Regions from separate parts of the Endozoicomonas sp. genome, predicted to be linked through region 3. Evidence: predicted binding sites of a transcription regulator. Region 3 holds the regulator's gene; each other region holds the start of a gene.
What was found. Region 3 encodes FNR, which switches genes on or off when oxygen is low (the NO sensors DNR and NnrR bind a similar motif). Its sites were predicted from a motif close to TTGATNTANATCAA; they were not measured.
Positions count from the first base shown of each region.

Region 1: a site for FNR is predicted at 1,979-1,992, ahead of ACOCLE_RS18435 (DMSO/selenate family reductase complex A subunit). Genes of this name have one in related genera too.
Region 2: a site for FNR is predicted at 1,243-1,256, ahead of ACOCLE_RS22135 (EutN/CcmL family microcompartment protein). Genes of this name have one in related genera too.

Region 1 is NZ_OZ239981.1:4,098,661-4,101,921, forward strand. It holds gene ACOCLE_RS18435 (DMSO/selenate family reductase complex A subunit) at 1-1,837, opposite strand, end outside; gene ACOCLE_RS18440 (cupin domain-containing protein) at 2,158-2,514, shown strand; gene ACOCLE_RS18445 (hypothetical protein) at 2,715-3,059, opposite strand; gene ACOCLE_RS18450 (helix-turn-helix transcriptional regulator) at 3,174-3,261, opposite strand, start outside.
Region 2 is NZ_OZ239981.1:4,922,603-4,925,863, reverse strand. It holds gene ACOCLE_RS22140 (hypothetical protein) at 46-825, opposite strand; gene ACOCLE_RS22135 (EutN/CcmL family microcompartment protein) at 1,364-1,633, shown strand; gene ACOCLE_RS22130 (hypothetical protein) at 1,630-1,893, shown strand; gene ACOCLE_RS22125 (cupin domain-containing protein) at 1,928-2,401, shown strand; gene eutS (ethanolamine utilization microcompartment protein EutS) at 2,466-2,837, shown strand; gene ACOCLE_RS22115 (EutP/PduV family microcompartment system protein) at 2,849-3,261, shown strand, end outside.
Region 3 is NZ_OZ239981.1:567,064-570,324, forward strand. It holds gene ACOCLE_RS02510 (TraR/DksA family transcriptional regulator) at 1-242, shown strand, start outside; gene ACOCLE_RS02515 (hypothetical protein) at 346-885, opposite strand; gene ACOCLE_RS02520 (adenine phosphoribosyltransferase) at 1,037-1,594, opposite strand; gene fnr (fumarate/nitrate reduction transcriptional regulator Fnr) at 1,674-2,396, opposite strand; gene hemN (oxygen-independent coproporphyrinogen III oxidase) at 3,102-3,261, opposite strand, start outside.

The sequences.
Region 1 (3,261 bases), 2.5 Mb from region 3:
GGCCATCGCGACGCAGATCTTCCAGTATTGGAACCTGAGGCTGCTCTTCACGCATCTGCTCATAGAGTTCTGCTACCCACTGTTCATGGGTTTTGCCTTCTGTGTACTGCTCTTCCAGACCAAAGCGTTTGGCAATACCTGCACAGATGTCATATGCACTGCGGCACTCATACATCGGAGCAATCGCTGGTACCAGAGGAATCACTGCACCCAGACTTCCTGATGCATAACCGTTGCTTGCCACTTCATAATTTTCGATGGTGGTGATGTCCGGCAGCAGAATGTCAGCAAACCGTGCGGTCGGCGTCATATGGTTTTCGAACACCAGAATGAACTCGCACAGACTCTCATCGGACAGGATCTCTTTTGTCCGGTTGATATCAGAGTGCTGGTTAACCGTGATATTGCCCGCATATTGCCAGATAAACTTGATCGGGTTCTTCAGTGAAGTTCCGCCCTGCAGGCCATCCGTCTTATCAGTCATCTCAGCGTGCCGCCAAATCGCATCACTCCATTTGAAGAATGGAATCGTCGTCTTGATCGGGTTGGTACCAACCGGCAGAGTTTTCACAGGGAAGCCGAAGTTCCCAGGCATTTCGCCCGTATTGGTACCAGCAAGGCCGATATTACCGGTCAGAATTGGCAGCATACAGATGGCACGGCTTGCCTGCTCACCGTTGGCCTGACGCTGAATACCGGTACCCTGAATGATGTAAGCCGGCTTGGCATTACCAATTTCACGAGCCAGCTGAATGATTTTCTTCGCTGGGATGCCGGTGATTTTTGCAGCCCACTCTGGCGTTTTCTCAACGCCATCAGCACCCTGACCCAGAATATGCGCTTTGTAGTGGCCATTCTTCGGCGCACTGGCTGGCAGTGTTTTTTCATCATAACCAACGCAGAATTTCTCGAGGAACGCTTCATCCACCATCTTCTCGTTGATCAGTACCCACGCCATCGCTTCTACCAGGGCGGCATCAGTTCCCGGGCGGATTGGAATCCACTCGGATTCTTTGCCCAGCATGGTGTCGGTATAACGAGGGTCAATGATGATGGTGCGAACATTCTTGCTGTTCACAGAGTTAATGTGCTCGTAGATTTCACCACCACCACTCATGCGGGTTTCTGCAGGGTTGTAACCAAACATGACCAGCAGTTCTGCGTTAGCAATTTCGCTGGTGAAACTACCGAATGCTGCTGGACGTCCACCGCCGTAAGTAAATGGCAGAGCAAATTGAATCTGTCCCCAGCTGTAGTTACCGTAGTAAGGCAAAAAGCCACCCAGCATATTCAGCAGGCGCTTGGAGGCAAAAGGACCATCAGTTTTATAGCCCTGAGTACCGGAACCATACTGGTAATAGATCGCATCGTTACCGTAAGTGTCGATGGTGTACTTTAACTGTTTAGCTATGGTATCCAGCGCCTCATCCCAACTGATGCGCTCAAAGCGGCCTTCACCACGCTTGCCAACTCGCTTCATTGGGTATTTCAGACGATCAGGATTGTATACCCGCTGTTTGATGGAGCGGCCACGAAGACAGGCACGGATCTGATGATCACCGTATACGTCATCGCCTCGGTTATCAGACTCAACATGGGTGATAACGCCATCTTTGGTATGAACCTGAACAGGACAGCGGCTGCCACAGTTCACCATACAGGCAGACCAGGTCACCTTTTCTTCAGCGGTTTTTTCCTGCACTGAATCAGATGCCATGGCTTTCAGAGGAAGAGCATTGCCAGCGACAACAGCGGCACTGCCCGCAGCAGTGCCCCACTTCATAAAGGTTCTTCGTTTGATGACAGACGACAGCGCACTATCGAGAAGTTTCTTCATTTATTTTACCGTTATCACTAAAACCGGGAACCAGCACATAACCAAGTAGTGTTGAAATGCACCCTTACAAAATGCATCTCTGTTTAAATAATGAACTGGTGAAATGGCGCTGATAATACGAGCAGGTCAATCAATAACCGATTGACACAGATCAATTTTTTGCCGGGTTTGAGGCAATTACTGAAAGGGGTAGGAACTTATCGAGCACGCTACAGAGCACGGCGCACCGACAATTGAGAATGATTCTTTATTGAGTACCCAACATACCTAAACACCCCTAGCTATGATTAAGCCTGATATCACTTAATAGGGTGCTGGTTATGAATGACATTCAGGCGAAAGAATTGCTGTTAACCAGTACAAGTTGGGACGGTTCCCTGTTACCGGAATATGGCTCAGGCCAGCCTGAAGTTGAAGTCGTAAAAATTGTGGTTCCCCCTTCTGGTCAGGTCTCATTACATACCCACCCTGTTATCAATGCGGGGGTTATATTGAGCGGTGAGCTGGTATTTCAAAGTGAGGATGGAAGAAAAGAAGTGCACTTACTGGAAGGAGAGGCATATGCCGATGTGGTAAACCAATGGCATAAAGGGTTTAACCCGGGACACAGACCAACAGTTATTTTGATATTTCATGCTGGACTTAAAGGTAAGCCCCTGGCGATCAAACAAAGTTAACTTCCAGAGGCTCAGGCCTCCGCCAGGAAATAGCGGAGGGAAATATATTGAATTACATCCCGCTGGCAAAGATACAAGCAACAATAAAATTACTTATAACCCATTGATCTATTGAAAATATTTTAAAAACTAGAGTACAGCAGGGTTTGAACTTGCTTCAGATGCTCTCTCAAAAACCAAACCCTGACTGTATAATAGCCTTACTTTTGGCTCAGCATCTCCACTACCTTCAAGTTCAGTACCGTTGGCAGCTCATTATTGTTGTCCACCATAAAGTCCTTCAGGTCATTCACTGGCATTTCGTAAATACTGACGAATGGGGCTTTCGGGAGAGTAAAGCTTCTATTGGTATCGGTTGGATCATAGTATTTACTGCCGACACGGATCACCGCTTTGCCAAAGAAGCAGTGGCTGGACACGATGCCAAGCACATAGTGCAAATCATCAAAATCCTGCTCATGAAGATTGAGAAGATAATCAGCAGAAGTTTTGTAGCTGTTATCTCGATCTACCGGAATATCCAACCGCTGAATTGCGATGGGCATAGGGGCCAGGTTTACCTGCTGAACCTCAGGGTTTACTCCAAAGTGTTGAAAGTACTTCTGGATATTTTCCACCATCATAACGTCGTCCGTGTTGTTATGTGTTTAAGCCCGAAATTAAGCCGCTTCTTCATCAACTGCCTGGTAAGAGATACCCCAGGCATCCTCACCAAAGCCGTTCAGCCACCATTCGAGCTGCCGTGAA
Region 2 (3,261 bases), 1.7 Mb from region 3:
AAAGGCACCATCATTAGTGCCTTTTTGGAGCTTATAGGACTAGAGTCAGAAACCAAACTTACCGTTGCTGTTTTTCCACTCCGACTCCGGCGGTATCGTCTCTATCGCTCCCCAGTGTTCGACTATTTTATTGTCCTCAAGACGAAGCAGGTCGTAATACGCCACATGGTTGCCTGCAAACTCTCCCTCACTGACACTCAATGCAAAATTGCCCTCACCCAACACTTTATGGTTTTTCTTATACTCCATGGTAATCCCCTGCTCCGCCATGTGCTCTATTGCAGCCTGTAAACCCTCAACCCCATCAGCAATTACTGGATTATGCTGGATGTAATGAGCAGTTCCGGGGGTAATGTATTCACTGATCTTATCGAACTGTCCTTCCATCAAGATGGTTTTTACAAAGCTGGCAGCCCGTGCTTTGTTTTCTGACGTTCTGTCCCGGTCGGTAATCTCCGTGTAGCCATCTGTCTGAGTGTGCCCACTGGGGTTGGGAGAGGCGGCTTTTTCAGTCAGGTTATCCCAGTGTTCAACAATCAAACCATCTTCCATCTTAAGAATGTCAAAGCCTACTTTGGGTCCAAAAAAATCATAATCCATATGGGTAAAGACATAGTCCCCATCTTCAAAGACCCGCTTCACATCCACTTTAGTACTGCCCTTCGGAAGGTCAGACATCAATGCCTTGAACCCATCAAAACCGTTCGCAACGCCAAGATTGTGCTGCACATACTTCTGGGGATTTATATATGCATACGCACTGGTGTCACCTGTTTCCAGGCCCTTCAGCAGTTGCACTACTTTTTCTTTGTTGGTCAGCGTCATCTGTACCTCCTGTGCCATTAACAGGCAATGGTTTTAAGGAAATCCATTAACACATCAAAAGAAAAAAATGACGACCATCAGCTCAGCTGATGGTGAAATCATTCATATAGAAGGAAAAATAGAATAAATAGTATGAACAAAGGCTAGACGAAGCAGAGAGAAACTCAAACCAAACACTTGATCAAGGTGAGTCGAACACCAATGATTTCAGCTTGGTCTCAGCATAGGCGTTGTTCCAAGATACCTTGCCCAAGCGTGGCTAGACAGTGGAGTACTGGTTGAGAAAGCCTGTTCACGGCCTCAACCAAACCACATTCATGTCCCGGGACAAAAACAGTGAATATGGAATTAGCGCCCAGCCCCCCTCTGATAAGATACCCAACGACACCCAGGCACACCTCAAAAACTGCCCAAATATTGATCCAGGTTAATTTTCTGATTTCTGGAAAACTGACTTTCGTCAACTGAGCTTTTCAACCCCTGTATTAATGTTCAACCTTGAAATTTCGAGCCCAACCATTTTCCGGGAGTATGGCAAGTGCTGATTGGCAAGGTAACTGGCAACATCTGGGCCACCCGCAAACAGGATGGTCTCAGTGGCTTCAAATTAATGATCGTCGAGCTGATCAACCCCAGCGAACAGGAAACCGGTCAGTCACTGGTTGCCGTTGATACCGTTGGCGCCGGCATTGGTGACATCGTTCTGGTCGCCCGGGGTGGTGCTGCCCGAAGAGCCATACGCCCTTCTGAAGGCCCGGTTGATGAAGCCATTGTTGGTATTGTGGACAACATGGAGGTGAGCCGATGAGCCGCCTCATCACCCGCAACAATCTTCACGACTTCGTTTCTGATGGTTGCCTCATCCTTGAAAAAGGCATGCTGCTTTCTCCTGGAGCCGATGATCTGGCAAAAATTCAGGGCATTCAGGTTATCCGAAGCTCCCAGGCCAGCTCAGTAGAAGTATTGAAAAAGCGCATTCATCAGCTCCTTATCGGGGAATTCCATATCTCTTCCCCAGAGCATATCGAACGAGTTCAGCAGGAAGTATTAAAGCGCCTGCTCAAATAATCCTGTTTTTCACATCGTATTCAAGAGATTGACCATGAATCAGATTACCCCGGAAGCACTGGAACAAATCATCCGTAAAGTGGTGGCTGAACAGCTGACCAAGCAGGCCGCTGCCCCTGAGTTTGAGAAGCACGCCGATCCTTCCGGTGTTGCGGTGATCAAGGCCCCAACCGTCAAGTGCAAACCTTTTGACACAGGCAACCCAGGTGACAAAGTATTTATCACCGACATCCTTGATCTGGATGAAAGCCCTCGCCTTGGCTGCGGTATGATGGAAATTCACCAGACCACATTTGAGTGGACTCTGGAGTACGACGAAGTGGATTACATCGTAGAAGGTACGTTGAAAATCATTATCGACGGCCGTGAAGTGGTTGGCCATGCCGGCGATGTGATGTTTATTCCAAAAGGATCAACAATCCAGTTCAGCGCCCCGGACTTCGCCCGCTTTATGTTTGTCGCTTACCCAGCTAACTGGGAAGAGATTGCACGCCAGAAGCAACAGTAATGAATCGTATATGGCTGGCGTTTCGTCAGCCATATCAATTGCAAGACAAGAGTCGTAAATAATCATGAGTGGCAACTTCCAGGAAAACCTTCTCGACAAGAAAGAGCGCATCATTCAGGAGTACGTACCGGGTAAACAGGTCACTCTGGCGCATCTGATTGCTCACCCTCAAGAAGACCTGGTCATCAAACTGGGTCTTGATGCTGAAACCATCAGCGCTATCGGCATTATGACCATCACACCCAGCGAAGCCTCAATGATTGCCGCAGACGTTGCAACCAAAGCGGCTGGTGTTGAAATCGGTTTTCTGGATCGTTTCTCTGGCTGCCTGGTGATTACTGGCGATGTAGGCAGTGTTGAAGCCGGACTGAATGCTGCCATGGATATGCTCAGGGACAACCTGAAGTTCTCCCCTACGCAGGTTACCCGCTCCTGATGAAAAAGATGATGTTGGTGGGCTCGACCACCTCAGGCAAAACCACATTAACTCAGGCTCTCTATGGGCAGGAGTTGAAGTACAAAAAAACCCAGGCCATGGAGTACAGTGATTTCATACTCGATACACCTGGGGAGTTTATTGAAAACCGTCGTTTTTATGCCGCACTGATGTCATCGTCTGTTGACTACGAACTGATTGCTGTTATTCATGATTGCTCAAGAAAGCAGAACCTGATCCCTCCAGGCTTTGCCAGTATGTTCAATCGTGAAGTAATTGGCATTATTACCAAGATCGACAGTGAAAAAGCCGATCCGGAATTCTCTCGAAAAGCACTGACAGCGGCGGGTATCAAAACCCTGTTCGAGATCAGCTCTGTGACGGGAGACGGTATGGATGCCTTAAAAGCCTTTCTCCAGGCCAA
Region 3 (3,261 bases):
CCCGTAAAAACAGTGCAGACTGGTCTGAGCAGGCTCAGGAGCGGGAGAATGATGAAGTTATTGATGCGCTTGGGAATGAAGCGGTAATTGAACTCGGTAAAATTAACCGGGCTCTTGATCGGATGACTGAAGGGGATTATGGATTTTGCTTATCATGTGGCAAAGAGATACCTGTTCAGCGCCTTGAGGTTATGCCTTATGCTGACCTTTGTGTTAAATGCGCAGAAGCCAGAGGGTTATAGTGTGTATAAGGGATCGCGAAGCATGCTAAGGGGCGGCTAGTCTTTATTTGTGTGCTTCGCGATCCAGTTAGTTGGGTTACCACCATCTGGCTGTAAAATAGTATCAGGCGGGTTTGGCTGCAGTCTGATTAAAGTATTTTGACTCCTCGGTGGAGCTGCCTGATTCAATAATCATCTTTTGATAACTTTCGCAGAAACTCTGGATGGTTCCCGGGTTTCTACTGTGGAATTGCTTTTGCCATAACTTGCCCATAGCGGTGATATCGCTCTGATCAATTTTCTCTATCTTTATGCCGGATCGATGATAGATAAGCCATGCGATGGCCGTGGCGTAAACCAGGTTGGTGGCAAGTTCATGATGGGGGTGGGAAAGAAACTCTCGCTGGCTGGCCAGTCCACGAACCTTGCTTGAGAGATCGGGGTTTGGGGCAAGAAACAGATCCCAGATCTTTCTGTGCATGCGTGGTGATATCTGATAGATACCAAGGGCTTGATGATTGGCAAGTTTCAGGTGAAAGCCGAGTCCAGACTCTCTTGCAGCGGTACCAAGGAGCAGGTTTTCAGCAGTTGGACTCCACATGCCCAGATGCTTGAGTGCTGGGCGAACAACATAGTGCCTCAGTTCCTTGGCACAGATTCCCATATGAAAAGTCCTTTTTTCTGGGGAAGTATCTTCCGGCTAAGGGCTTCTCTGCCTGCCTGCCGGACAGGATCATGGAGCCGACTCTGGAAGATAGGCGTCGGCTCTATGAGAGATATCGTATCATCCCTGAAATTCTGAACTGATGATGGCCTTATTCGCCTTCAAAATCACACAGGGTATAGGTTGGAATGCCTGCTGCGTTCAGCTTGTCAGCACCCTTGAGGTCGGGCAGATTAATGATGGCAGCGGCTTCCAGAGTGCTGGCTCCGGCTTTTCGGACCAGCTGATCAGCTGCCAGCAATGTGCCGCCTGTAGCGATAAGGTCATCCATCAACAGGATTTTTTCACCGGCATTCATGGTGTCTTCATGCATTTCCAGCACTGCTTTTCCATACTCAAGGTCATACTCTACGCTGATGGTTTTTCCAGGCAGTTTGCCTTTCTTACGGAACAGCACCAGTGGCTTGTTCAGAATATAGGCCAGTGTTGAGCCAAGCAGGAAGCCGCGGGCATCCAGAGCACCAATACGATCAAAAGTCTGGTTCTCATAACGCTTAACCATGACATCGACGGTCTTGCGCCATGCTTCCGGGTTTTCAAACAGCGTGGTGATATCCCTGAACAGGATACCTTCATGAGGCCAGTCCGGTATGGTTCTGATTTGGGATTGCAGATATTCCTGAACGGATAAGCTTTCGTTTGTATGCATGGGAGAGAGCATGCCGCTATCAGTCAATGGGATAAAAGGAAGAAGCCACCTCAAAGGGTAGCTTCTTTAGGGAATAAAGTCAGGCGCTGGTGGCAATCTGGTTCGGCTCCAGCGTTTTTCCGCCGGCCAGTGCGCAGAGCTCAACCGAGTTGCGAATTTCGATCTCCTTACCCACGGCTGAGATCAGACCATTCTTCTGGAAGCGGGTGAATACACGGCTCACCGTTTCTACAGCCAGTCCCAGGTAGTTCCCCATTTCGTTTCTCGACATGGAGAGTCGGAACGACTGGGAAGAAAAACCACGACGGCGGAAACGGCTGGCCAGGTTGATCAGAAACGTGGCAATACGCTCGTCTGCGTTTTTCTTGGAGAGCAGCATCATCATTTGCTGATCTTCACGGATACGCTTGCTCATCAGACGCATCAGATGCCGACGAAGTTCCGGAAACTGATCCGAAAGGGTTTCCAGTTGTTCAAAAGGAATCTCGCAGATCATGGTGGTTTCCATTGCCTGGGCAGAAACCGGATAGGTATCGGTGTCCATGCCACTCAGGCCAAGAATTTCGCTGGGCAGGTAAAATCCGGTGATTTGTTCCTCACCTTCATTGGTAGCCGTGTAGGTTTTGATAGCCCCTGAGCGAACAGCAAAGACACTGGTGAAGGGGTCGCCTTCCAGAAACAGGTGTTCGCCTTTTTTCAAAGGACGCCCACGCTTGATGATGTGATCCAGCTGATCAATATCCTTAATGCTTAGTGCCAGTGGCAGGCACAATGAGCTGAGGCTGCAGTCTCTGCAGGCCACATGGCTCGGCTGTCGGACGTTGGGCTTTGACGTCATTGAGAGGCCTCAAAGTCGTATTTGCGAAATTCGACACCATTTTATGGAAAGTGTTACCGGACTGTAAATCAGGTATATACGCAACTGGGCAGACCTAAAGTAGGGGTTTAGTGCTGCTTCAGCAGGGCGTCATAATCTGCGGATGTTCCGATGAGCTTTCATCTGCTGTGTCGTCTATCCAGCTCAGGGCTGACCCTGATAATAAGTAGCTAACCATATGAAACCATTTATTTCTGACTCCTTGTGCCGACACTCTGCGTCGTTACAACTCCGGTCACATAGCTACAGCTATGCTCCCTCCGTTGTGCCTCGCATAGTCCCTGCCCAAGTAGCCAGAAATATTCGATTCCATATGGTCAGCTACTTAGTACCGGTCATTGCTCCTGGTGGTTGTATGTCTTTATCCCTGGAAAATCAATCTGACGTTGTCTTGTGTCACAGGATTGAATTTTCGTTCATGGTATTTGACTGACCTGGCAGATTTTGCACTTATGTTTCAAGTAAATCAATGTGAGAGTGGTGACAAATAGTAGTCAGTTTCGGTTTTTTTCTGATAAGTGGTAGGCGAGTGGGGGGGGGGGCAACTCTTGCAGAATTGTTTCAGTGGTTGCTTTGTGTGGCTGGAAAAGGGTTCCGAAGTTTTGTGACAACTACGGAACCCTTTATGTATCAAATGACCTTGGAGTACAGAGGCTTTTCTTTCATCTCGGGTTGATTGAGGTAATGGTCAAACTGCATGCAGATGTTACGGATCAGCAGTTTTCCCTTGGGCAGTACTTCCAGTATGTCATCGCTACTCAGGCTGACAAGGCCGTCTGCCATCATCGGC